4 regions of the Enterobacter sp. C4G1 genome follow, and region 2 is predicted to be linked to each of the others. Evidence: predicted binding sites of a transcription regulator. Region 2 holds the regulator's gene; each other region holds the start of a gene.
What was found. Region 2 encodes CRP, which controls carbon source genes, mostly activating them, when cyclic AMP is high. Its sites were predicted from a motif close to ATGTGANNNNNNTCACAT; they were not measured.
Positions count from the first base shown of each region.

Region 1: the regulator CRP is predicted to act here: its motif matches at 3,637-3,654, upstream of ACT9TW_RS09785 (PTS sugar transporter subunit IIC).
Region 3: the regulator CRP is predicted to act here: its motif matches at 4,018-4,035, upstream of deoC (deoxyribose-phosphate aldolase).
Region 4: the regulator CRP is predicted to act here: its motif matches at 3,035-3,052, upstream of ACT9TW_RS01130 (2-hydroxycarboxylate transporter family protein).

Region 1 covers NZ_JBQVVV010000001.1:2,036,390-2,042,394, forward strand. The annotation lists gene ACT9TW_RS09775 (CBM35 domain-containing protein) at 1-703, opposite strand, end outside; gene ACT9TW_RS09780 (carbohydrate porin) at 716-2,050, opposite strand; gene ACT9TW_RS09785 (PTS sugar transporter subunit IIC) at 2,291-3,565, opposite strand; gene ACT9TW_RS09790 (PTS sugar transporter subunit IIB) at 3,744-4,058, shown strand; gene ACT9TW_RS09795 (PTS sugar transporter subunit IIC) at 4,070-5,395, shown strand; gene ACT9TW_RS09800 (PTS lactose/cellobiose transporter subunit IIA) at 5,419-5,724, shown strand; gene ACT9TW_RS09805 (ROK family protein) at 5,780-6,005, shown strand, end outside.
Region 2 covers NZ_JBQVVV010000001.1:659,561-665,565, reverse strand. The annotation lists gene argD (bifunctional acetylornithine/succinyldiaminopimelate transaminase) at 1-446, shown strand, start outside; gene ACT9TW_RS03280 (YccS/YhfK family putative transporter) at 461-2,548, opposite strand; gene crp (cAMP-activated global transcriptional regulator CRP) at 2,606-3,238, opposite strand; gene ACT9TW_RS03270 (OsmC family protein) at 3,549-3,953, shown strand; gene ACT9TW_RS03265 (phosphoribulokinase) at 4,020-4,889, opposite strand; gene ACT9TW_RS03260 (YheU family protein) at 4,921-5,139, opposite strand; gene ACT9TW_RS03255 (hydrolase) at 5,136-6,005, opposite strand, start outside.
Region 3 covers NZ_JBQVVV010000001.1:1,738,031-1,744,035, reverse strand. The annotation lists gene deoD (purine-nucleoside phosphorylase) at 1-369, opposite strand, end outside; gene deoB (phosphopentomutase) at 453-1,676, opposite strand; gene deoA (thymidine phosphorylase) at 1,730-3,052, opposite strand; gene deoC (deoxyribose-phosphate aldolase) at 3,107-3,886, opposite strand; gene ACT9TW_RS08415 (YjjI family glycine radical enzyme) at 4,150-5,697, shown strand; gene ACT9TW_RS08410 (YjjW family glycine radical enzyme activase) at 5,672-6,005, shown strand, end outside.
Region 4 covers NZ_JBQVVV010000001.1:229,598-235,602, forward strand. The annotation lists gene citC ([citrate (pro-3S)-lyase] ligase) at 1-654, opposite strand, end outside; gene ACT9TW_RS01125 (fumarylacetoacetate hydrolase family protein) at 668-1,531, opposite strand; gene ACT9TW_RS01130 (2-hydroxycarboxylate transporter family protein) at 1,549-2,910, opposite strand; gene ACT9TW_RS01135 (ATP-binding protein) at 3,256-4,893, shown strand; gene ACT9TW_RS01140 (response regulator) at 4,883-5,575, shown strand; gene ACT9TW_RS01145 (ornithine decarboxylase) at 5,632-6,005, opposite strand, start outside.

The DNA.
Region 1 (6,005 bases), 1.4 Mb from region 2:
TGGTGTCCTCCAGTTCGTTACCTGTTTCCCAGGCCATGATCGCCTTCTCATCAGAGTAAGCGCGTCCCGTCACGGTATTCGTACGGGTGATGACCTGGCGGATAACATCCAGGTAGGCTTTATAGGTTTTGCTGTCGGTACGGTAAAAATCTTCCGGTTTTTCATTGTAGAAGGCCGCAAGTTGCTCGCGCCCACCCCACCACCACCAGTGATCAATAAACGGTAAAATCAGGCGTAACCCTTGCTTGTCCGCTTCGGCGATCATGTTGTCATAAACCTTCATCGCTTTTTCGTTAAGCTGGGGCATCCCACCGGGTGTTTGTGGGGCCAGGATGTGCGTTTCGCGTTCGCAGGCAGCATCGTTTTCCTGTTGTACGGAGAGCACATAAACACGCTGCGCTTTCGCCCCTGTTGCCACCATGGCTTTGATCCAGTTTGCCTGTTCCTCGGGGGTTGGCCATTTGAAATATTGCCCCCAGCCTCGGGGATCGGCTTTACATACACCACGGGCATCATCTTCGATGCGATGCATCTCTGGCGCGTGTATACCTGCGAAACGGAATGTCGTCTTCCCGTCCATCAACTGCGCGCCATCACGCGTAATGAAGTGCTCAAAATGTGATTGTTCAGCCGCCATCGCCCCCGCGCAACCCAGCGCGGACAGCAGGGAAGCCAGAAGAATTTTTCGGATAGGTTGAATCATTTTGCTCTCTCCTTAGAACCACACTTCAGCCTGAACGCCGAAATTGACTGTGTCTGTTTCACCGCTGCGGCTATAACCACCCGCAGAAATAGTGTTGGTATCCCAGTTATAGTTACCGTCGAGCGCATCTGAGACGCCTTTATCCCACTTCGCGTAAGTCGCGAAGAAGCGAAGTTGCGGACGATTCCAGTAGCCCGAATCAAAGGTCAGCGTCGGTGCAATGGTCACTTTGGTCAGGCCACCTTTTCCTTTCCCGTTGACGCCTTTGTAGTTTTCATCGTCGAGGTACTCATAACCAAGTTCATACTGCATCGCGAAGTTTTTGGTAATTTGATGGTACGGGCGAATACCGGCAACCCAACTGGTGCGTCCCCAGCCATCGGCATCGCTGGTCCACCAACGGTAGTTTTTGTCTTTCTGGTAGTATGCAAACGTCGATACATCGACATTTCCCAGAGAAGCCATGCTGTCGAGGATCACACGCCAGGATTGGGTATCATCCAGGTTTGCCCAGCCCCAGCCGTTTTTGCCCAGCGAATCACCTGCTGCCAGACCCCGGCCATACTGCATGACCAGTTTGGAATAGCCGCCTGTCAGGCCCCAGAAACCGTCAAAGTTGTAGACCCCTGTAACGCCATAGCCTTTTTCGGCAGAGGTTGGGTGGTTCTCATTGCGGTTCATGTGGTGACCAATCAGCTCCAGATCAAAGCCTGTGCCACCAATTTTCTTCAGCCACAAGTTGAGTGAATAATCATCCGGGTAACCCTGCTCCCCTTTATCCACCGGATACGCTTTTGTTTCATCGGTGGGTGAGAAAGCGTAAACGCCGGCATCAAAGCGAGCGAAGCCAAGATCAAGATTGTCAAATCCACCGCCGGTACCGTTGTACTGAATGTATTCCCAGTCGAACTGGTGGCTGGAGGTGTTCGAGCTGCTGTATCGTTTGCCGCCCCAGAAAGTGACATCCGGCGCAAAATCCAGATTGCTTAACTCCACATACCCTTCACGGAACTGTACTTCTTTGCCGTCATCGTCCTGGCAGTTCCAGTCGGAGGTGCATTTGCTCTGGTGGGTAATGTTGGCCTGAATTTTGGCAACCGGGCCGGAGTCTGATTTCAGTGTCACCTGCGGGATCAACTCGATCTTGGTATCTTCTTCGTTACCAAGACGCCATTTGCCGTCCGGCATTAACCCAACGGAGTCTGCACGGTTACCATCGGAGTTAGCCAAAATGCCTGAACGCATATAGCCGTGCAGTTTGAAGTCGTACTGTTCTGCTTGTGCGATCCCGCACGCAGCGGCATTGATGAGAAGGGCCAGAGGTATTAATCGGTTCAACCTGTTCATAGATTTCCTTTTTCTTTTTCTGAGTGAAAGAGCGTCTTATGGCGCGATCGGAAATCTACGGATCAAAAAAGGAAAAGTACATCCAATTACGGAAAGCGCTTTCCATAATTGCAGGTTTAAATCACATAATCAAAAATAATGGAAAGTAAAACGTGATGGGGATCACTCTTAATTCTGCAGGAAAATAAAAAGCCAGCGGTTTACACGCGCTGGCTGGAAATAAAATGGGCAAACGGAGGATTATTTGCTTTCTGACTCCACAAGTTGCCGTTCATAGACGTTGAAAAACGGACGGTAAATCATCCATGCATTGAAGAAAGCAAACAAGCACATAAACAGGTTTTTCCAACTGCCGTTTGCTGACCAGGCTGCGCCGAGCGGCGCAGGCATCGACCAGGGTAGCATAGCCACCGCGCGGTCAAGCACGCCGAGGTGAGTGAGATACCATGCGATACATGCATTGATCACCGGGACAAAAATAAATGGAATTAAAAACAGAGGGTTGAGAATAATCGGGAAGCCGAAAAGTACCGGTTCATTGATATTAAACAGCGATGGAATCAACCCAATCTTGCTGACGCTTTTTAGCTGTCGAGAACGGCTACGCAGGGCCATAACGATCAGGGGCAGCGTCGAACCAATCCCGCCGATTAGCAGGTAAAAATCCCAAAATCCCTGAAGATAGATATGGGGTAGTGGCGTTATGTTGTTTGCTAAAGTCTGTTGATTTTCAAATAGATAGGTCATCCAGAAAGGATTCATGATACCGGTGACAATCAGCGCACCGTGAATTCCGATAAACCACAGTAAATTGCAAATAACAATCGTAATAATCAGTGCGGTTAGCGTATCAGAGGCGATGATTAGCGGCCGAAAAGCTTCACTGATCATATCCGGCAAAATCATGCCGGTGTTTTGCTTTAGTATCGCGTTGAGCAGAGTGATTGAAAGCATGATGGCGAGCAGAGGCATCAGAAGCTGGAAGCCATTGCGTGTCATCACTGGCACCTCTTCCGGCAAACGAATACACCAGCCACGTCGGTAAAAGAGTCGCATCACTTCAATGCTGTAGAAGCTTGATATTAAAGCGCTAAATATCCCAATCCCACCAAGGAAAATATTGCTGGTATCCGTTTCTTTAAAACCGATAAACACCAGGAAAGCCAGGCATCCCGTCAGACCGCAGAGTCGTTCCGGCAGGTGATACTGTTTGCCCAGACTGGCACTGGCACCGAAAGCGATAATCAATGCCACAAGTCCAATGGTCAGTTCAAACGTTGGCAATAACATCGGCCGAATGGCCTGATAAGCCGCGCCATACCAGGCATCAGCGTTCACAGCAAACGGCGGAAAAATCAGGGGAACCATCAGACTACCCACTATCACAAACGGCATGGCCAGCGCAAAGCTGTCCCGCATCGCTGTGATGTGCTGGCTGCGGGTGAGTAGGTTAGCAAATGGCGTAACGCGTTGCTCAATCAGTGTCACAGCAACATTCATAAACTGAATGTTCATGGCAGGGCCTATAGAGGACAGGAAAGTTTCGGGATCATCGCTCACATCCCAACAAAGTAAAAGCCTGCATCTAGTGATCGCGCTCACATTTAATGTATCCATGTACGGAAAGCGCTTTCCGTTTTGAATCCGTAAAGATTATAGTCCGCTCAACGTTGTTACCCAGTCTGGAGTTTTTATGAAGAAAATTATGCTTTGCTGTTCCGCCGGAATGTCTACCAGCCTTCTGGTCAAAAAGATGCTGGAAGAGGCGGATAAGCGCGGTCTGGCCGTTGATATTAAAGCCTTTGGCGTCGCGGAGTTTGAACAGCAGGTGGGGAATTACCAGGTGGTGCTGTTGGGGCCACAGGTGAAGTACATGCAAAAAGATCTTCAGAACAAAGCCAACCCTTATGGGATCAAGGTCGAGCCCATCAACATGATGGATTACGGCATGCAGAAGGGAGGGGCAGTACTGGATTATGCCCTGTCCCTGATTGAAAATAATAACTAAAGGACATCAACATGAGCGCTCTGTACTCTAAATTAATCAGCGTGATAGAGAGCAAAATCACGCCTATGGCTGGTGCAGTCGGCCAGCAAAAGTATGTCACGTCTATTCGTGATGGGTTTATTCTTGCTCTGCCGTTTATGATTGTCGGCTCGTTTATGCTGGTGTTTATTTTCCCACCCTTCTCACCTGATACCAACTGGGGCTTCGCCCGCGCCTGGTTGCAGTTTTCATTAGATCATCGTGAAAACCTGATGCTGCCGTTTAACTTCAGCATGGGGATCATGACAATTTTCATCTCGGTGGGTGTGGCTGCAAGCCTGGCGCGTCACCACGGGCTGGACCCGTTGACCTCGGGAATGCTGTCCCTCATGGGCTTTTTACTGGTCGCTGCGCCCTTAAAAGATGGCATGGTATCGACAGCTTATTTTTCAGGGCAGGGCATTTTCACTGCACTGCTGGTATCGATTTATACGACCGAACTGTATGCCTTCCTGCGTCGCAATAATATTACCATCCGCCTGCCACCCGAAGTGCCGACCGGTGTCGCACGTTCCTTTGAGATTTTAATTCCGGTGCTGGCGGTGGTCCTGACATTGCACCCGCTTAATCTGTTTATAGAAGCACAACTTGGGATGATTATCCCCGAAGCAATTATGTCGCTGGTCAAACCGCTGGTTGCGGCGTCCGATACATTGCCTGCCATTCTGCTTTCCGTTCTGGTGTGCCAGATATTATGGTTTGCAGGCATCCATGGTGCGCTGATAGTCACAGGCATCATGAATCCATTCTGGATGGCAAACCTCTCCGTGAACCAGGCCGCGATGGCCGCAGGAACAGCGATTCCACACATCTATGTTCAGGGATTCTGGGATCACTATCTGCTGATTGGTGGTGTTGGCTCCACTCTGCCTCTGGCACTTTTACTTATGCGCAGCAAAGCCGTGCATCTGCGCACCATCGGCCGCATGGGGGTTGTTCCCGGCCTGTTTAATATCAACGAACCGATTTTGTTCGGTGCGCCTGTGATTATGAACCCGCTGTTCTTCATCCCATTCGTACTGGTCCCTATGGTCAATGCAACGCTTGCCTGGTTTGCTCTGGACTTTGGCCTGGTGGCGCGCGTGGTCTCAATGACACCGTGGACAACTCCAGCTCCCATTGGCGCATCGTGGGCAGCCAACTGGGCATTTAGTCCCGTCGTGATGTGTCTTATCTGCATGGTAACGGCGGTGGTTATGTATTATCCATTCCTTAAAGCATATGAAAAACAGTTGCTTACAAAGGAGTCTGAGGAAAAATCAGAAACCGGGCGTGTTGGCCAATCTGAAACTGCATAAATCATTAAGAGTCAGAGGATGTTATGGAATTAGAAGAACAAATCATGGGCATCATCATCAATGCCGGACAGTCTCGTAGTCTGTGTTTCGAAGCGCTACACAGTGCTAAAGCCGGAGACTTTGCGGATGCCGATGAAAAGATGAAGCAGGCACAGCACTTCGCGCGTGAAGCGCACCTGGTGCAAACCCAGCTTATAGAGGCTGATGAGGGCGAAGGCAAAACCAAAATGACGCTGGTGATGGTACATGCCCAGGATCACCTGATGACCTCCATCCTCGCCAAAGAACTGGTGACTGAGCTTATTGATATCTACAGAACCCGTCATTGAGTGTTGTGTGACTTAAGAGAGGCATTGCCTCTCTTCTTTTTTCCGGAGAAGCACTATGTTTCATCTTGGTCTGGATATTGGTGGTACAAAAATGGAGGCCGTCCTGCTTGATGCTAACGGTACCATTGTGTTGCGCGATCGCCGTCCAACGTATAAAGCCAGTTATCAGGGATTTCTCAATAACCTGACGGAGTTAATCAACGATATTCGTGCCGCGACGCAGCGCGACTTTACCGTTGGCCTGGGTTTACCGGGAGCGCTCGATCCGCTGAGCGAATTAA
Region 2 (6,005 bases):
GCGGTTTCCCGGTAAGTGCGGTGCTCACCACGCAGGATATTGCTTCCGCGTTCCACGTGGGCTCTCACGGTTCGACCTACGGTGGCAACCCGCTGGCCTGCGCCATTGCTGGTGCGGCGTTCGATATCATCAACACGGCAGAGGTGCTGAACGGCGTTAATGCGAAGCGCGAGCTGTTCGTGAAACACCTTCAGCAGATTGATGAGCAGTACAACGTGTTCAGCGAGATCCGTGGTATGGGGCTGTTAATTGGCGCTGAGCTGAAGCCACAGTACAAAGGTCGCGCACGCGATTTCCTGCACGCCGCAGCTCATGAAGGGGTGATGGTGCTGAATGCCGGGCCGGACGTGATGCGTTTCGCGCCGTCGCTGGTGATTGAAGACAAAGACATAGAAGACGGCTTAAACCGTTTTGCTGCCGCGGTGGCGAAGATCGTACGCGGATAAACTGGCCGGCAAAATTAGTACGGCGTGCGTTTTAATACCCGCGTTAACCAAATCCCGTGATGCGGACGCTGACGCCATGCCACCGACGAAATGGTGTGCATGGTGCTCAGATGCCCCAGGATGCGCTGCAAATGCTGCTCCAGGGTGCTCATTGGGCCAAGCGTCAGTGTTTCCGGTGCTTCAAGAATATTCGAATCTCCAGCTTCTCCCGGCGCGTCGTACTCCAGGCGCTGCTGACATCGCTGCAAGGCAATCTCACAGGACTGCAAATAGCGCTGCGCCAGATCGGGTGTCAGCATCGTGTGCTCGCGTGCAAGCGTGGTCATGGCGTTAATGTGCTCGACGATAAACTGGCTGTGCGTCACCCACAGTTTCATGTCTGCCAGATAGTGGGAATTAAAGCCCGGCTCCTGCATCGCCTGGTTCAGTGAGTTAAACAGGGCGTTATGTGCCTGGTTAACCTTCATGCGCTGATACGCCAGCGGCGAAGGCTGTGGATCATCGCTCAGGATCAGGCGTATCGCCTGTTGATCTGCTTCCAGCGCATCATGGGCGTTCTGGCGCAACAACCCGCTTTGCCACTGGGGCCAGAGCCAGACCAGGCCGCCAAAGGCAATCAGGCAGCCAATCAGGGTGTCGACCAGGCGGGCGAGAATAAACTGTTCGCCATTGAGCGTGAGCAGTTGCAGGGTGTATACCGCAGTGACCGTAAAGCCCACCATCGCCCAGCCATAGTTCTTGCGAATAATCAGGTAGCTCACCATGGTGACAGCCAGCATCCCCAGCAGCGTATAGCCTTCCGGTACGTGGAAGTGCAGCGTCACCCCAGCAATGATAAGCCCCGCGATTGTGCCACCTGCCCGGTGCAGAATGCGCACCCGCGTAGCACCGTAACCGTTCTGCGTAACAAACAGCACGGTCATTAAGATCCAGTACGGTTTCGGTAAGTGCAGCGCGACGCCCATCAGACTGGCGGTGCTAAGCATCACGCTGATACGCGCGGCATTACGCAGCGCGGCAGATTTCAGTGACAGATAGCTTTTCAGGGCTGGCAGCAGCGGCAGACGCTTTTGTTTATCGGCCATCAGGTCACGGGGGTAAAGTGGCCGCTGAGTCCGCAGGACACGGGCGATGCGGCTGAAGTGCCACGCCGCAAATTGGCCCACCGGGTTTTCCGCGTGTTGATGGGCAATTTTCTCCAGCGCCCCCAGCTGTTTGTCCATGTTAAAACGCGTGGGATAGCGGTGATACAGGATATCGTCAGCGAGAATGCGCAGGCGCGCTGCCACGGTTTGGGCGTTCCAGCGGATCACCGCCTCGGCGTGGCTACGTTCGACCAGCTTTTGCACCTCCTGCGGATGATGCAGGCTCACAGAGATATGTTCCTGTAAATCCAGACCGACCTGGAAGATACGCAGCAGTCGCTTATAGTCATGATTTTTATTGGCGGCGAGCATGTGCAACTGCTGATAACACTGGCTAATCAGATCGACGACTTTTTGCTGGCGCGCCAGCAGCGGCGGCAGCGATTTTTCCGGATCCGTATGCTGAGTGAGCAGGGTGTACTTGGCTTCGCAGTAGTCGGCAAGCTGCACGTAGAGCAGGCTGAGCGATTCGCGCAGCGGTTGTTCGCGCCACAGGCGGAACCAGATCCAGTTGAACACGCCGTACCACAGGGTTCCCAGCGCGTAGATGAGTAGCGGCTCCCACACCGGCATATTCCCGGCGAGGCTCAGCGTGAAGATGGCGGCAATCAACGACGCGGGCAGCAACCGGGCATGTAGCGCGCTGATTTCAGCGGTCACGCCAAGCGTCATGGCCAGTACGGTCAGGATCAGGGGAAGCGGAATATCACGGGCAAGCAGCAGTTGTACAGCGAGGCTACAGCCTGCAAACAGACAGCCGCCAATAATCAGGCGCTTGAAGAAACGTTTATGCGGTGTGTCCAGACCTGCAATGTTGCAGCAGGCAGGAACCAGGGAGAACAACAGACCCTGTTGCAGATGGCCCAGCAGCAAACCCACGGCCACAGGAAGGCACAACACCAGCGTTTGTCGCAGTGCGTAGTTAACTTCCGGGTGATAAATTAGCCTGCGCCACATGGGGAGTAGAGACAAAAACGGCGTGACACCTTGCGATGGCACGCCGTTTGACCGGAATTAACGTGTTCCGTAAACCACGATGGTTTTACCGTGGGCGGAGATCAGGTTCTGGTCTTCGAGCATTTTCAGAATACGGCCCACTGTTTCACGGGAGCAACCCACGATCTGACCAATTTCCTGACGGGTAATTTTAATTTGCATTCCGTCCGGGTGGGTCATTGCGTCTGGTTGTTTCGCCAGGTTCAGCAGAGTCTGAGCGATACGGCCCGTTACGTCCAGGAAGGCGAGGTTACCCACTTTCTCAGACGTGACTTGCAGGCGGCGAGCCATCTGCGAAGAAAGACGCATCAGGATGTCAGGGTTAACCTGAATCAGCTGACGGAATTTCTTGTAGGAGATTTCGGCCACTTCACACGCGGTTTTTGCACGAACCCAGGCGCTACGTTCCTGGCCTTCTTCAAACAGGCCCAGTTCACCGATGAAATCGCCCTGGTTCAGATAAGAAAGGATCATTTCTTTCCCTTCCTCATCTTTGATCAGCACTGCCACCGAGCCTTTGACGATGTAATACAACGTTTCCGCTTTTTCACCCTGGTGAATCAGCGTGCTCTTCGATGGGTACTTATGAATGTGGCAATGAGACAAGAACCATTCGAGAGTCGGGTCTGTTTGCGGTTTGCCAAGCACCATGCGCTGTTATCCTCTGTTATAAGCTGTCACCAGAGTCATAAGATGCATCCAGACTCTGGGGTTGCAATCGAATTCTTACCCATACCCTGGGAAGTCGGCTGTCGTAATAGTCGCAGCCAGTAAAGTTTGATGTCCTCTGCATACATGTGTAACGTCAATGTATTACTGTAGCATCCAGAGTGTTTTAGCATAGCTTTTGTCGCGTGTCTCCTGGTGTCTCGCTTCAGCATGATGCAGGTCGCCTTCCGTTGCGAGAAATGTAACGTACGCGTAATCTGTCACCAAAAATGCAACGTTGGAGTTAATGAATATGCAAGCGCGTGTGAAATGGGTTGAAGGTTTAACGTTCCTGGGCGAATCCGCTTCCGGACACCAGATTTTAATGGATGGGAATTCCGGCGATAAAGCACCAAGCCCAATGGAGATGGTGCTGATGGCGGCGGGTGGTTGCAGCGCAATTGACGTGGTGTCGATTTTGCAAAAAGGTCGTCATGACGTGACGGATTGCGAAGTAAAACTCACTTCTGAACGCCGTGAAGAAGCGCCACGCCTGTTTACGCACATCAATTTGCATTTTATTGTGACCGGCAAAGAGCTGAAAGACGCTGCGGTATCACGCGCGGTGGATCTTTCTGCGGAGAAATATTGCTCTGTGGCGTTAATGCTGGAGAAAGCGGTAAAAATCACGCATTCGTATGAAGTGATCGAGGCGTAATGCAAGGGGCATCATACGCGTTGATGCCCTCACCCTAACCCTCTCCCACGGGGAGAGGGAAAAGGATCACGCGATCTGCTTACCTTCCATCAACCGCTGCACCAGCGGTGACATAATCAGTTCCATCGCCAGCCCCATTTTCCCGCCCGGCACCACCAACGTATTCATATGCGAAATGAATGAGCCTTGCAGCATGGCCAGCAGCCAGGGGTAATCAATGCCTTCGAGATTGCGGAAATGAATAACCACAAAGCTTTCGTCCAGTGAAGGAATGCTTTTGGCCGCAAACGGGTTGGAGGTATCTACCGTCGGCACGCGCTGGAAGTTGATGTGGGTGCGTGAGAACTGCGGCGTCAGGAAGTTAATGTAATCTTCCATCGAACGAACAACCGAATCCATCACCGCTTCACGTGAATGACCGCGCTCGCTGATATCGCGCGTCAGCTTCTGGATCCACTCCAGGTTCACAATCGGCACAACGCCGACCAGCAGGTCCACGTGGCGCGCCACATCATGCTGCGTGGTCACCACGCCGCCATGTAATCCTTCATAAAATAGCACGTCGGTAGGTTCGGGAAGAGGCTGCCAGGGGGTGAATGTCCCTGGTACCTGGTTCCAGGGAACGGCTTCGTCATAGGTGTGCAGATACTTCCGCGACTGGCCTTTTCCGGTCTGTCCGTATTCTTTGAAAGTCTGCTCCAGCAGACCGAAATCGTTCGCATCTGGCCCAAAATAGCTGATGTGTTTGCCGAGATCGCGAGCTTTGCGGATCGCCATATCCATTTCAGGGCGGGTGTAGCGGTGAAAGCTATCGCCTTCTACCTCTGCGGACCGTAAATTAAGTTGCGCGAAAATCTTGCGAAAGGCGAGGCTGGTGGTGGTTGTACCCGCACCACTTGAGCCTGTAACGGCAATAACCGGATGTCTGGCAGACATAGCAACTCCCTGACTGGAATAGTGTTAAAGGTCAGTCGTGAAAGGCATTGCGGGGCATGATATTGACCGTTTCGTGCAGCTCAGACCATACCAGCACCACCTCGCCACTTTTGAGCTGGCGCTTTACATCGTTGACCTTTTGTTCAAGCGAACGTTCTTGTTCACCATAATCTGTGCCTTCGCGTAATACAAAGCTTTCAATAAGATTATCGAGCGTTTCGGGCGCCAGTTCCTGCCAGGGGATAATCATTTTTTACCGTCCAGAAAAGCGGTGAGCCAGGCTGGAATGCGTGTTTCCAGCCACATCTGTGGGCGTCTGAGCGTGCCTCCGACAAAGCCAACGTGGCCGCCATGTTCGGTCAGTTGGTACTGCACGTTGGCGGGCAGAAATTCCTGCGCGGGGATGGAGTGATGATCCATGAACGGATCATCTTTAGCATGGATGATAAGCGTTGGTTTGGTGATTTTGCTCAACAGCGGCATGGCGCTGCACTGGCGATAGTAATCTATCGCATCGGCAAAACCGTGAATTTTGGCGGTGATCAAGTCGTCGAACTCGCGAATACGACGCACCTTCTTCAGCTGACGCAGGCTCACCGGCAGGGTGTCCGGGTAGGCTTTGAGCTTACGCGCGGCATTGGCCTTCAGCAGGTTGAGCAGATAACGCTGATACACCCGGGAAAACCCTTTTTCCATATGGTAGCTGCACTGCTCCAGCATAAATGGGGCAGAGACAATCACCGCAGCGTCCAGAGGAACCGTGTCGCCCTCTTTTGCCAGCAGGCAGGCCAGCATATTACCGCCCAGCGAATAGCCTACGGCCGCCGTGGGCACCGTACCAAAATTATCACTCAGCCAGTGTAAAAACCAGGTGCCATCTTCGGTTTCGCCTGAATGGTAAATGCGCTTCTGGCGATTTGGCTCGCCGCTGCACCCGCGAAAATGCATCACCACGCCGAGCCAGCCATGTTCTTTCGCCGCCTGGATCAGACCATGTGCATATGGGCTGTACAGGCTGCCTTCCAGACCATGAAACACCACCAGACGGGGTTTATGTTTAGCCTGCTCCGGCTCTTCGCTCCAGGCGAGATCCAAAAAGTCCCCGTCCGGCAAATC
Region 3 (6,005 bases), 1.1 Mb from region 2:
ATCTTTGAAACGCATACGGTTCACTTTGGAATCGGTGCATGCACCCATGCCGATAACGATATCACGCAGTTTCACGTCCATACGAACCGCGCCGCAGGAGCCTACACGAATGATTTTCTTCACGCCGAAATCGGTGATCAGCTCTTTGGTGTAGATCGAGCAGGATGGGATACCCATACCGTGTCCCATGACAGAGATCTTGCGGCCTTTGTAAGTCCCGGTGAAGCCCAACATGCCACGCACGTTGTTCACTTCACGCACATCTTCCAGGAAGGTTTCAGCGATGTGCTTCGCACGCAGCGGGTCGCCTGGCATCAGAACAACGTCAGCGAAATCGCCCATTTCTGCGTTAATGTGTGGAGTTGCCATCTTCAGTTCCTTTTCATTTTAAATTCTCCCTCTCCCTGTGGGAGAGGGTTGGGGTGAGGGCATCAGGCCGCACCCAATGTGCCTCAGAACATGGCTTTGCCATATTCCATGTCGGACGTACCAAAGTATTTTGCAATTGTCTGGCCAATATCCGCGAAGGTTTCACGGTGGCCCAGAGAACCAGGTTTCACTTTTGGACCATACACCAGCACCGGAATGTGCTCACGGGTGTGGTCAGTACCGGTCCAGCTTGGGTCACAGCCGTGGTCAGCGGTCAGGATCAGAATGTCATCTTCACCCACCAGCTCCATCAGCTCTGGCAGACGGCGGTCGAACAGCTCCAGACCGGCAGCATAACCGGCGATATCGCGACGGTGTCCCCAGGAGGAGTCGAAGTCCACGAAGTTGGTGAAGACAATAGTCTTGTCGCCTGCTTCTTTCATCTCTTTGATGGTGGCATCGAACAGCGCATCCAGACCAGTAGCTTTCACTTTTTTGGTGATACCGCAGTTGGCATAGATATCCGCGATTTTACCCACGGAAACCACGTGGCCGTCTTTCTCTTCAACCAGTTTTTGCAGCACAGTCGGTGCTGGCGGCTCAACAGCCAGGTCATGACGGTTACCGGTACGCTGGAAGTTACCCGCTTTGTCGCCGATAAACGGACGCGCGATAACACGGCCAATGTTGTAGCCGCCTTCGGTCAGCTCTTCACGGGCGATTTCGCACAGCTCGTACAGCTTATCCAGGCCGTAGGTCTCTTCGTGGCAGGCAATCTGGAACACGGAGTCAGCAGAGGTATAGAAAATCGGTTTGCCGGTTTTCATATGCTCTTCACCGAGCTCATCCAGAATAACGGTACCGGAGGAGTGGCAGTTACCGAGGTAACCCGGCAGGTTTGCACGCTTCACCAGTCTATCCAGCAGTTCCTGCGGGAAGCTGTTCTGGTGATCGGAGAAATAGCCCCATTCGAACAGAACCGGAACACCGGCGATTTCCCAGTGGCCAGACGGGGTATCTTTACCGGAAGAGAGCTCGTGCGCCCAGGCGTATGCGCCCACCACTTCTGCGTTACCGTCCATACCGGCTGCGATTTTGCCGGTGGAACCTTCATGCGCTTTCACCAGGCCGAGGCTGGTCAGGTTTGGCAGAGTCAGAGGGCCTTTACGACCGTTGTCCGCTTCACCTTTGGCGCAGGCTTCAGCGATGTGACCCATGGTATCGGAACCCACGTCACCAAAACGTTCTGCATCTTCGGTTGCGCCGATGCCGAATGAGTCCAGCACCATAATAAATGCACGTTTCATAATTGTTCTCCGTACTTAGTGCTTCAAAAAATAGCGATCAGATCAGTATACAGTTATTCAGTGATACGGCGATAGACAGTCGGTGTGCTTTCTGGTGCTTTATCATCAAGCGTGATTGCCGCTTTCACCGCTCTCGCCGCATCCTGCCAGCTGGCTTCGTCTTTCGCGTGGATAACCGCCAGCGGACGTTGGCCGTCGACGCTGTCGCCCAGACGAACCATGTCGGTAAAGCCAACGCTGTAATCAATCGTGTCAGATGCCTGACGACGACCGCCACCCATCGACACCACCGCCATACCGAGCTCACGGGTATCCATTGCGGAAATAAAGCCTTCGGTATCGGCATAGACCGCTTTGCTGAGCGTCGCCGTTGGCAGGTATTTCGCGTAGTTTTCCACGAAATCGGTTGGGCCTTTCTGCGCGGCCACCATACGACCGAAGATCTCTGCCGCTTTGCCGTTATCCAGCACAGCCTGCAATTTCGCCCGAGCTTCGGCATCATCTTTGGCAAGCTTGCCGGAGATAAGCATCTCAACGCACAGCGCCATGGTGACGTCGAACAGACGTGGGTTACGGTATTCACCCGTCAGGAACTGCACAGCTTCGCGCACTTCAACGGCGTTACCTGCGCTGGATGCCAGCACCTGATTCATGTCCGTCAGCAGCGCGGTGGTGCGCACGCCAGCACCGTTGGAAACGCCAACGATCGCTTCAGCAAGCTGGGCGGAAAGCTCATAGGTTGGCATAAACGCGCCGCTGCCCACTTTCACGTCCATCACCAGCGCATCCAGGCCTTCCGCCAGTTTTTTGGCGAGGATCGAAGCGGTGATCAGCGGGATGGAGTCAACAGTCGCGGTAATGTCGCGGGTGGCGTAGAAACGCTTGTCCGCCGGTGCAAGAGAGCTGGTCTGGCCGATAATTGCCACACCAACGTCTTTAATAATATCGCGGAAGCGATTGTCATCCGGGAAGATGTCGAAGCCCGGAATGGCTTCCAGTTTATCCAGCGTGCCGCCGGTGTGACCCAGGCCACGCCCGGAGATCATCGGAATATAACCACCGCAGGCCGCAACCATTGGGCCAAGCATCAGTGAGGTAACATCACCCACACCGCCGGTAGAGTGTTTGTCGACAATAGGGCCATTAAGGTTGAGGCTTTTCCAGTCCAGAACGGTCCCTGAATCTCGCATCGCCATGGTCAACGAGACACGTTCAGGCATCGACATATCGTGGAAAAAGATGGTCATCGCCAGAGCAGCAATTTGCCCTTCAGAGACGGTGTTATCGCGAATGCCGTTGATAAAGAAGCGGATCTCTTCGTCGCTTAATGCGCGACCATCACGTTTTTTACGAATAATTTCTTGTGCGAGAAACACGGTAACCTCCCGAAGTAGGCCGGGAGCGCTATGCGCCACCCGGTCATTCAAAAATTAGTAGCTGCTTGCGCTCTTACCGTCGCCGTGACCCAGCGCTTTGAGCAGGCTTGCCAGCAGGCTGGATGCGCCGAAGCGGTAGTGACGGGAATCCGCCCAGTCAGCGCCGAACAGCTCGTCTGCAATCGCCAGGAACTGCTGCGCGTCTTCCGCGGTACGCACGCCGCCCGCAGGTTTGAAACCAACGGTTTTGGACACGCCCATATCGCGAATGACTTCCATCATGATGCGCGCGCTTTCCGGGGTCGCGTTGACCGGCACTTTACCGGTAGAGGTTTTGATGAAATCTGCACCGGCTTTGATAGCGATCTCAGATGCTTTACGGATAAGGCGCTCTTCTTTCAGCTCACCGGTTTCGATGATCACTTTAAGCAGCACGTTTGCCGCCGCACAGGCGTCTTTACAGGCTTTCACCAGGTCAAAACCAACCTGTTCGTTGCCCGCGATCAGCGCGCGGTATGGGAACACCACGTCTACTTCATCAGCGCCGTAAGCAATCGCCGCGCGGGTTTCTGCCAGCGCAATACCGATATCGTCGTTGCCGTGCGGGAAGTTAGTCACGGTTGCAATACGCACATCCGGGGTGCCCTGCTCGTTCAGAGTCTTACGTGCAATTGGGATAAAGCGCGGGTAGATACAGATGGCTGCGGTGTTACCGACAGGCGTTTTTGCCTGATGGCACAGAGCGATGACTTTCTCATTGGTGTCGTCATCGTTCAGGGTGGTCAGGTCCATTAGTTTCAACGCACGCAGGCTGCTTGCAGTTAAATCGGTCATAACATTCTCCAACGGCATCGCCGTATAAAATTTCACCTTGCGGCTCTGTTAGTATTCTAACATCCACTCGCATACACACTTCGACATTCATCACAGTTAATGAAAACTTCGTACAAATTTGCATTGCTGTAATGAGATCAACTTCAAATTTTCTTGCTCAAACTGCTGACTAAAGCAGCGATTACCCCTGTCGGATCAAAAGCCTCCGTGGGGTGACTTCCTACAATCCGCTCATCAATCGCAGAACAATAAAGGAAGTGAATATGTCCCACTTCAGCCCTGACGCCCTGCAACAACGTTGCCAGCACATTGTGACAAGCCCGGTACTCACACCTGAGCAAAAACGTCATTTTCTGGCGCTGGAGGCGGAAAACGCCCTTCCCTATCCTGCGTTACCACAGGCCGCCAGAGCGGCGCTGGACGCGGGTTTTATCTGCGACATGTTCGAAGGCCATGCGCCTTTCAAACCCCGTTACGTTCTGCCGGATTACGCAAAATTCCTGGCTAACGGTTCAGCATGGCTGGAGCTGGAAGGTGCGAAAGACCTTGATGATGCTCTCTCACTGTTAACCATCCTTTACCACCATGTTCCATCAGTCACATCCATGCCCGTGTATCTGGGCCAGCTTGATGCGCTACTGCAACCGTATGTTAGAATTCTAACACAAGAAGAAATCGATAGCCGCATAAAACGTTTCTGGCGCTATCTCGACAGGACACTGCCAGATGCTTTTATGCACGCAAACATCGGCCCGGCGGATACACCTGTTACGCGGGCAATTTTACGGGCTGATGCAGAGCTGAAGCAGGTCTCACCGAATTTAACCTTCATTTATGATCCCGAAATTACACCAGATGATTTGCTGCTTGAGGTGGCGAAAAATATTTGTGAGTGCAGCAAACCTCATATTTCTAACGGCCCGATAAATGATAAAATTTTCACAAAAGGCCGTTATGGTGTGGTCAGTTGTTACAATTCTCTGCCGCTGGCGGGTGGTGGTAGCACGCTGGTACGCCTCAACCTGAAAGCTATTGCTGAACAGAGCGATTCGCCTGATGATTTCTTCACCCGCACGCTTCCGCACTACTGCCAGCAGCAAATCGCCATCATCAACGCGCGCTGCGACTTCCTGTATGAAAAATCGGGCTTCTTTGAGAATAGCTTCCTGGTGAAAGAGGGGCTGATAGATGCCGATCGTTTTGTACCGATGTTTGGCATGTATGGCCTTGCTGAGGCGGTTAACACCCTGTGTGAAAAAGCCGGGATGGACGGGCGTTACGGTAAAGATGAACAGGCCAACGCGCTGGGTTATCGCATCAGCGCGCAGCTCGCCGCTTTTGTCGAAAACACGCCGGTGAAGCATGGCTGGAATCACCATGCCCTGCTGCACGCGCAGTCCGGGATAAGCTCGGACATCGGGACAACGCCAGGCGCACGCCTGCCGTACGGCGATGAACCCGATCCGATTAGCCATCTGCTCGCGGTTGCTCCACATCACCAGCATTACCCTTCAGGTATCAGCGATATTCTGACCCTGGAAGAGACGGTAAAACGTAATCCGCAGGCAGTAGTGCAGCTGTGTCTGGGGGCCTTTAAAGCCGGGATGCGCGAGTTTACGGCCAACGTGGCGGGTAACGATTTGGTCCGCGTGACCGGATACATGGTGCGATTATCAGACCTGCAAAAATACCGCGAGGAAGGGTCGCGCACCCAAACCACCTGGCTTGGAGAAGAAGCCGCGCGCAATACACGTATCCTGGATCGCCAGCCACGGGTGGTAAGCCATGAACAACAGATGCGCTTTAGTTAGTCAGATTATCCCCTTCTCCTGCGTGGACGGTCCAGGCAGCCGCCTGACGCTGTTCCTCCAGGGCTGTAATCTGCGCTGTAAATCCTGCCACAACCCGTGGACCATCGGCCGCTGCAACGACTGCGGCGACTGCGTTCCCCATTGTCCGCACGACGCGCTGAATATTCAGGCCGGGCGGGTCTGGTGGCAGGAAAGCGACTGCAAACAGTGTGACACCTGCCTGCACCTTTGCCAGCAGCAGGCCACACCGATGGCGCAACGCTTTAGCGTAAACGATATCCTCGCGCACATTCGCAAAGTCGCGCCGT
Region 4 (6,005 bases), 430 kb from region 2:
GATGTACTGCGAGCCTTCATGCACAACCACGTTTGGCAGATGCGCCACACCTGCACGCACCATCTCCAGGCGTGCGCTGAACGGGAAGAACGACGCGTCTTCACGCACAACAAACAGATGCAGCACATCGCACTGCTGCGCGGCCTGCTCCACCAGATGACGGTGCCCAAGGGTGAACGGATTGGCGTTCATCACAATCGCCCCCACTTTCTCGCCACACTTGCGCTTAGCGCTAAGCGTACGGCAGTAACGCTCAATGCCCTGCGGCGTGTTCTCCATCAACACGGCGTTGTTACCGCTCTGGGCAATGGGCCAGAAGCCGCTGCGGGAAAAGCGCTCTTTATTGCACGGACGCGTGCACAGAAAGAGATGAAAGTGCCCACGCGCCAGCGCAGCGTTCTCCACCTCTGCCAGTAACCGCGCGCTCAAGTTCTCGCCCCGAAGCTGCTCGTTTACCGCCACACATTTGATGACGTTACCGGCAAGGCCTGCGCAACCCACCAGCTGCATTCCGGCCCAGGCCTCAACGAACAGCGTAATGTCGTTGTCCAGGCCAAGACCGCTGTCTGCCAGTAAATAACGGATCTGGCTTAAGCGTTCCGGGTGTTTCGCCACGTCTGTCAGACGAAAATCGATAGTGGGTTGCGATTGCATACTGCCGCCTTACTTAATGTGCTGCCGCAAGCGTGGTTGCCGGCGCTTCCATGATCACGTTACTCAGATGGCCGATATGTTCGATCTCCACCTCAATGCGATCCCCCTCTTTCATAAACAGCGGTGGGTTACGCTTTTTACCTACGCCACCCGGGGAGCCGGTGATGATCACATCGCCAGGGCTTAAGCGGGTGAAGGTGGTGATGTACTCGATCAGTTCCGCCACCTTGTGGATCATGCTGCTGGTGTTGTCTTCCTGCACCATGCGGCCATTCAGCCAGGTGCGGATCGCTAACTGGTGCGGGTCCGGGATTTCATCTGCAGTAGCCATCCACGGACCGAACGCCCCGGTCTGACGCCAGTTCTTCCCGGCGGTAAACCAGGTGTGCTGCCAGTCGCGGGCTGAGCCGTCCATGTAGCAGCTGTAACCGGCCACGTGGCGCAGAGCGTCGTCGCGGCTGATGTTCTCCCCGCCTTTACCGATAATCACCGCCAGCTCGCCTTCATAATCGAACTCGCTGGAGTGGCGCGGTTTCAGCACCGGCTCGTTGTGGCCAGTCTGGGAGTCCGGGAAGCGGACAAACAGCGTGGGTGCCGGGTTGTGCTGGTCGAACTCCTTGCGCTTGTCGGCATAGTTCATGCCCACACAGAGGATTTTTTCCGGCTGCTCAATCACCGGTAAAAAGGTGATGGCGCTCATCGGCACATCCACGGCATCGTTGAGATAACGGGTGGCCTGTGCCAGCCCGTTCCCTTGCAACAGCGCTTTAAGGTCGCTGTAGCGGTCGCCCAGACGGCGACCTAAATCAATCACACCTTCGGCCTGCACGATGCCGTAGCTGCGTTTACCCTGGTATAAAAAGCTTGCGAGTTTCATTGTTCTTTCCTGAAAACTTAAACGAGGAAGTTGCCCAGAATCAGCAGTGAGACGGAGACGTTAATCGCGCCGCCAATACGGGTGGCAATCTGGGCGAATGGCATCAGGCTCATGCGGTTGCCTGCGGTCAGGATCGCCACGTCACCGGTACCGCCCTGGCCGCTCTGGCAGCAGGAGACGATGGCGACATCAATTGGGTGCATCCCAATCTTTTTACCGACGAAGAACCCGGTCGCGACCAGCGCAGAGACGGTGCTCACAATCACCAGCAGGTTGCTGATGGTGAACGCAGCCACCAGTTCGTGCCACGGGGTGATAGCAACACCGACGGCGAAGAGGATTGGATAGGTCACAGAGGTCTGGAAGAATTTGTACACCACCTGCGAGCCCTCAAGCAGACGCGGGGATGCGCCGTTGCAGAGCTTCACCAGCACCGCCATAAACAACATGCCAACCGGTGCAGGCAGGCCAATCAGCTTGTGGCCAAGCATCCCGAGCATATAGAGCAGTACCGCCAGCAGTGCGCCAGAGGCAATCGTGGTGACATCGGCTTTGCCAGAGAACGCAGGCTGAGTGGCAGTTGCATCGGCATTGGCGCGGTTTGGCATCAGCTGGCCTTCACCGGTCAGATGCGGGTAGCGTTTACCGAGTTGGTTCAGGCAGCCAGAGATAATGATTGCCGTCAGACCGCCGAGCATCACCATCGGCAGCACGCGGCCGAGCGCAACGCCCTGGTCCATATGCAGCAAGGTGGCATAACCAATCGAGAGTGGAATGGCCCCTTCGCCTACACCGCCCGCCATGATCGGCAGAATAATGAAGAAGAAGATCTGGAAGGGCTCAAGACCCAGCGCCAGACCAACGCCCATCCCGACAATCATGCCGACGATTTCACCGCACAGCATCGGGAAGAAGATGCGCAGGAAGCCCTGAATCAGCACCGTACGGTTCATGCTCATGATGCTGCCGACGATAATGCAGCAGATGTAGAGATAGAGAATATTGGTAGATTTGTAGAACTTGGTTGTGGATTCGACCACCACGTCCGGCAGCAGGCCATAATAGACCAGCGCAGACGGGATAAAGGTGGCGCAAATCGCCGCCGCGCCCAGCTTGCCGATAATCGGCAGGCGTTTGCCAAACTCACCGCAGGCAAAGCCGAAGAACGCCAGCGTCGCCACCATCACCACGATGTCGCTTGGCAGTTTGCCACCCAGACAGTCAATGGCAATCAGCGCGCCCGCCAGAACAAACAGTGGCAGAGGAATAATCCCGACTTTCCAGGTATCCATAATATGCCACCAGCGCTCCTTGAGCGATGGCCGCTGAATATCAATCGGGTCGTGGGTAACAGAGAAAGAGTCGTCAGTTGTGCTCATAATAAGCCCCTTGGTTATTTTGTGCGTTCAGCTTAAAGTCACAAAGGCTTACTTTATGTGAGGAATGACATATTAAAACCGAAGTTTTAATGGCAGCTATGGTTTTAATGGTTTCTTTTATTTAGTGTGATTTACACCTTATTAATGGCCGTGGTTTTTATGGTTTCTTTTCTAAATTGAACAAACAAATAACATTTATGAATTTCGTTTCAGGGCGATAAACCTTTCAGATAAATCTTTTACAGGCCGTGCTGTGCAAGGGATCACAAGTTTTTGGCAAACCGGGGGCTGGCACGAGAAAAGATGATATATTGGCGCTTCTCATTGATACCCTGCGTGATAGTTATGAAAGTATCGTTTCAGATCAAGCTGTTTATTTCGCTGGTAGCCTTTTTCTCAGTGCTGTTTACATTACTGGGAGGATATTATTATGTCGATGTTGGCAGGCAGCTTTATCAGGAAATGAGTACACGCGCTAAAATACAAGCTGAAGAGATTGCGCTTATTCCGACTTTACGTAACGAAGTCGAACAAAAAGATATCAAGTCAATCCATGACTTTATGCAAAAAATAGCCACCCACAGTGATGCCAGTTTTATTGTGATTGGCGATAACAAAGGGCAGCATCTGTTCCATTCCGTGTTTGCTGACCGGGTCGGAACAACGCTTGTCGGCGGCGATAACGAAGAAGTGCTGCTGGGGAAAAGCACCACTACCATTCGCAAAGGCGGGCTGGGCATTTCTCTGCGCAGCAAAGCGCCCATTTTTAACGATGCCGGGCAGGTGGTGGGGATTGTTTCGGTGGGGTATCTCACCAGCTATCTCGACACCATTACCGTGAATAAGGTCGTCAATATTTTAATTGCAGCGGTGCTACTGCTTATCGCCCTGTTTATCTTCTCGTGGTTTTTTACCCGCAGTATAAAGAAGCAGATCTTCTCCCTGGAGCCACGCGAAATCGGCCTGCTGGTGCGCCAGCAAAAAGCGATGATGGAGTCCATTTATGAAGGGGTGATCGCCATCGATGATAACCTGCGCATTGAAGTGATCAACCAGGCGGCCAGAAAGCTGCTGGGGTTAAGCCAGCCCGCCCGGGAGCTGCGCGGCCAGTTGATTAGCCAGGTTATCGAACCTGTCCCTTTCTTTGCCCCACAAACCATGCTGGCGAAAGACACCCACGATGAGATCTGCCGCTTTAACGATCTCACGGTGATTGCCAGCCGGGTCCGCATCATGCTGGAAAATTCGCTTCAGGGATGGGTGATCACCTTCCGCGATCGCAATGAGATAGATACCCTGAGCGCCCAGCTCAGCCAGGTAAAACGCTATGTCGATAACCTGCGCATTATGCGCCATGAGCAGCTTAACCGCATGACCACGCTCTCTGGCCTGCTGCATATGGGCCGTTATGAAGAAGCCATTGGCTATATTCAGGCACAATCGGAGCACGCTCAGGAGCTACTGGACTTTATTTCATCCCGCTTTAGCTCGCCCACGCTGTGCGGCCTGCTGTTGGGTAAAACAGCCCGCGCGCGTGAAAAAGGGGTCGAGCTGAATTTCGATCCGGCCTGTCGGATGGACACCGTGTTCCAGCCCCTGCATGAAGCCGAGCTGATCTCAATCATTGGTAATTTGCTGGATAACGCCATCGAAGCGACGCAACGCTCTGAACTGCCGCACGCACCGGTGGAGGTGTTGATCAAACTGAGCGAACAGGAACTGATCGTTGAAGTTGCCGATCAGGGCGTGGGCATCAAACCGGAGATCCGCGACAGGATTTTTGAGCGCGGCATCACCACCAAAACACGCGGCGATCATGGTATTGGCCTGTACCTGATTGAAAGCTATGTCACGCAGGCTGGCGGCTCGATAGAAGTTGCCGATAACATGCCGCGTGGCGCAATTTTCTCACTGTTTATTCCCGCCACGGGAGCCGCCCGGCGTTCCGTTCAGGAACTGGAAGATACCGATTATGCAACATGAACTTATCGACGTACTGATTGTTGAAGACGAGCGCGCGCTGGCACAGCTCCACGCCGAGCTTATCAGCAAACACCCGCGACTGCGCCTGGTGGGTATTGCATCGTCCCTGGCTGACGCGCAGGTGCAGCTCGAAAGCAAACAGCCGCAGCTGATGCTGCTGGACAACTACCTTCCCGATGGCAAAGGGATCACGCTTATCAGCAACCCGATGCTGACCCGCGCTAACTGCTCGGTGATTTTCATCACGGCCGCAAGCGACATGGACACGTGCAGCCAGGCCATTCGCAACGGCGCGTTTGATTACATTCTGAAACCCGTGTCCTGGAAAAGGCTCAGCCAGTCGCTTGAACGCTTTGTGCAGTTCGCCGAACAGCAGCGGGTCTGGAAGATTGTCGATCAGCAGAACGTTGATTCGCTGTACCAGCTCCAGGCCAAAAACTATCGCCAGGATAATGGCAGTAAAGGCATTGAAGAGAATACGCTGGCGCTGGTGCAAACCCTGTTTAACCAGAAATCAGCCCACTATTTTTCCGTTGACGAGGTAGTGACCGAAACGGGGTTGAGTAAAACGACAACCCGGCGCTATCTGGAGCACTGCGTGGAGGCAGGTTTTTTGAGTGTGGAAATGCTGTACGGGAAGATTGGGCATCCGCGCAGAATGTACAGGCGGGCAGAGGTCTGAATGTTTTTGTTAGCCGGGTAAGCGTTAGCGCCACCCGGCGTTCGTTCGGCAGGGGTTTACTTCAATACATACCCATAAAGCCGCTGGATCCCGTCGGCGTCTTTTTCGCTGTAAACGCCCTGCAACTCCGGCGAGAAGCCCGGTAACAGGTTAACGCCCTCTTCCAGCGCCAGGAAGTAACGCTGCACCGCCCCACCCCAGATTTCGCCAGGCACCACGCACAGCACACCCGGCGGGTACGGCAGCGCCCCTTCAGCAGCAATGCGCCCTTCGGCATCACGAATACGCACCAGTTCGACGTTACCGCGAATGTACTCCTGGTTAGCATCCTGTGGGTTCATCACCACCGCAGGCAAGCTCTCTTTGCGGAACATCGCCTTTTGCAGATCTTTCACGTTAAAACTGACGTACAGATCGTGCATCTCCTGAC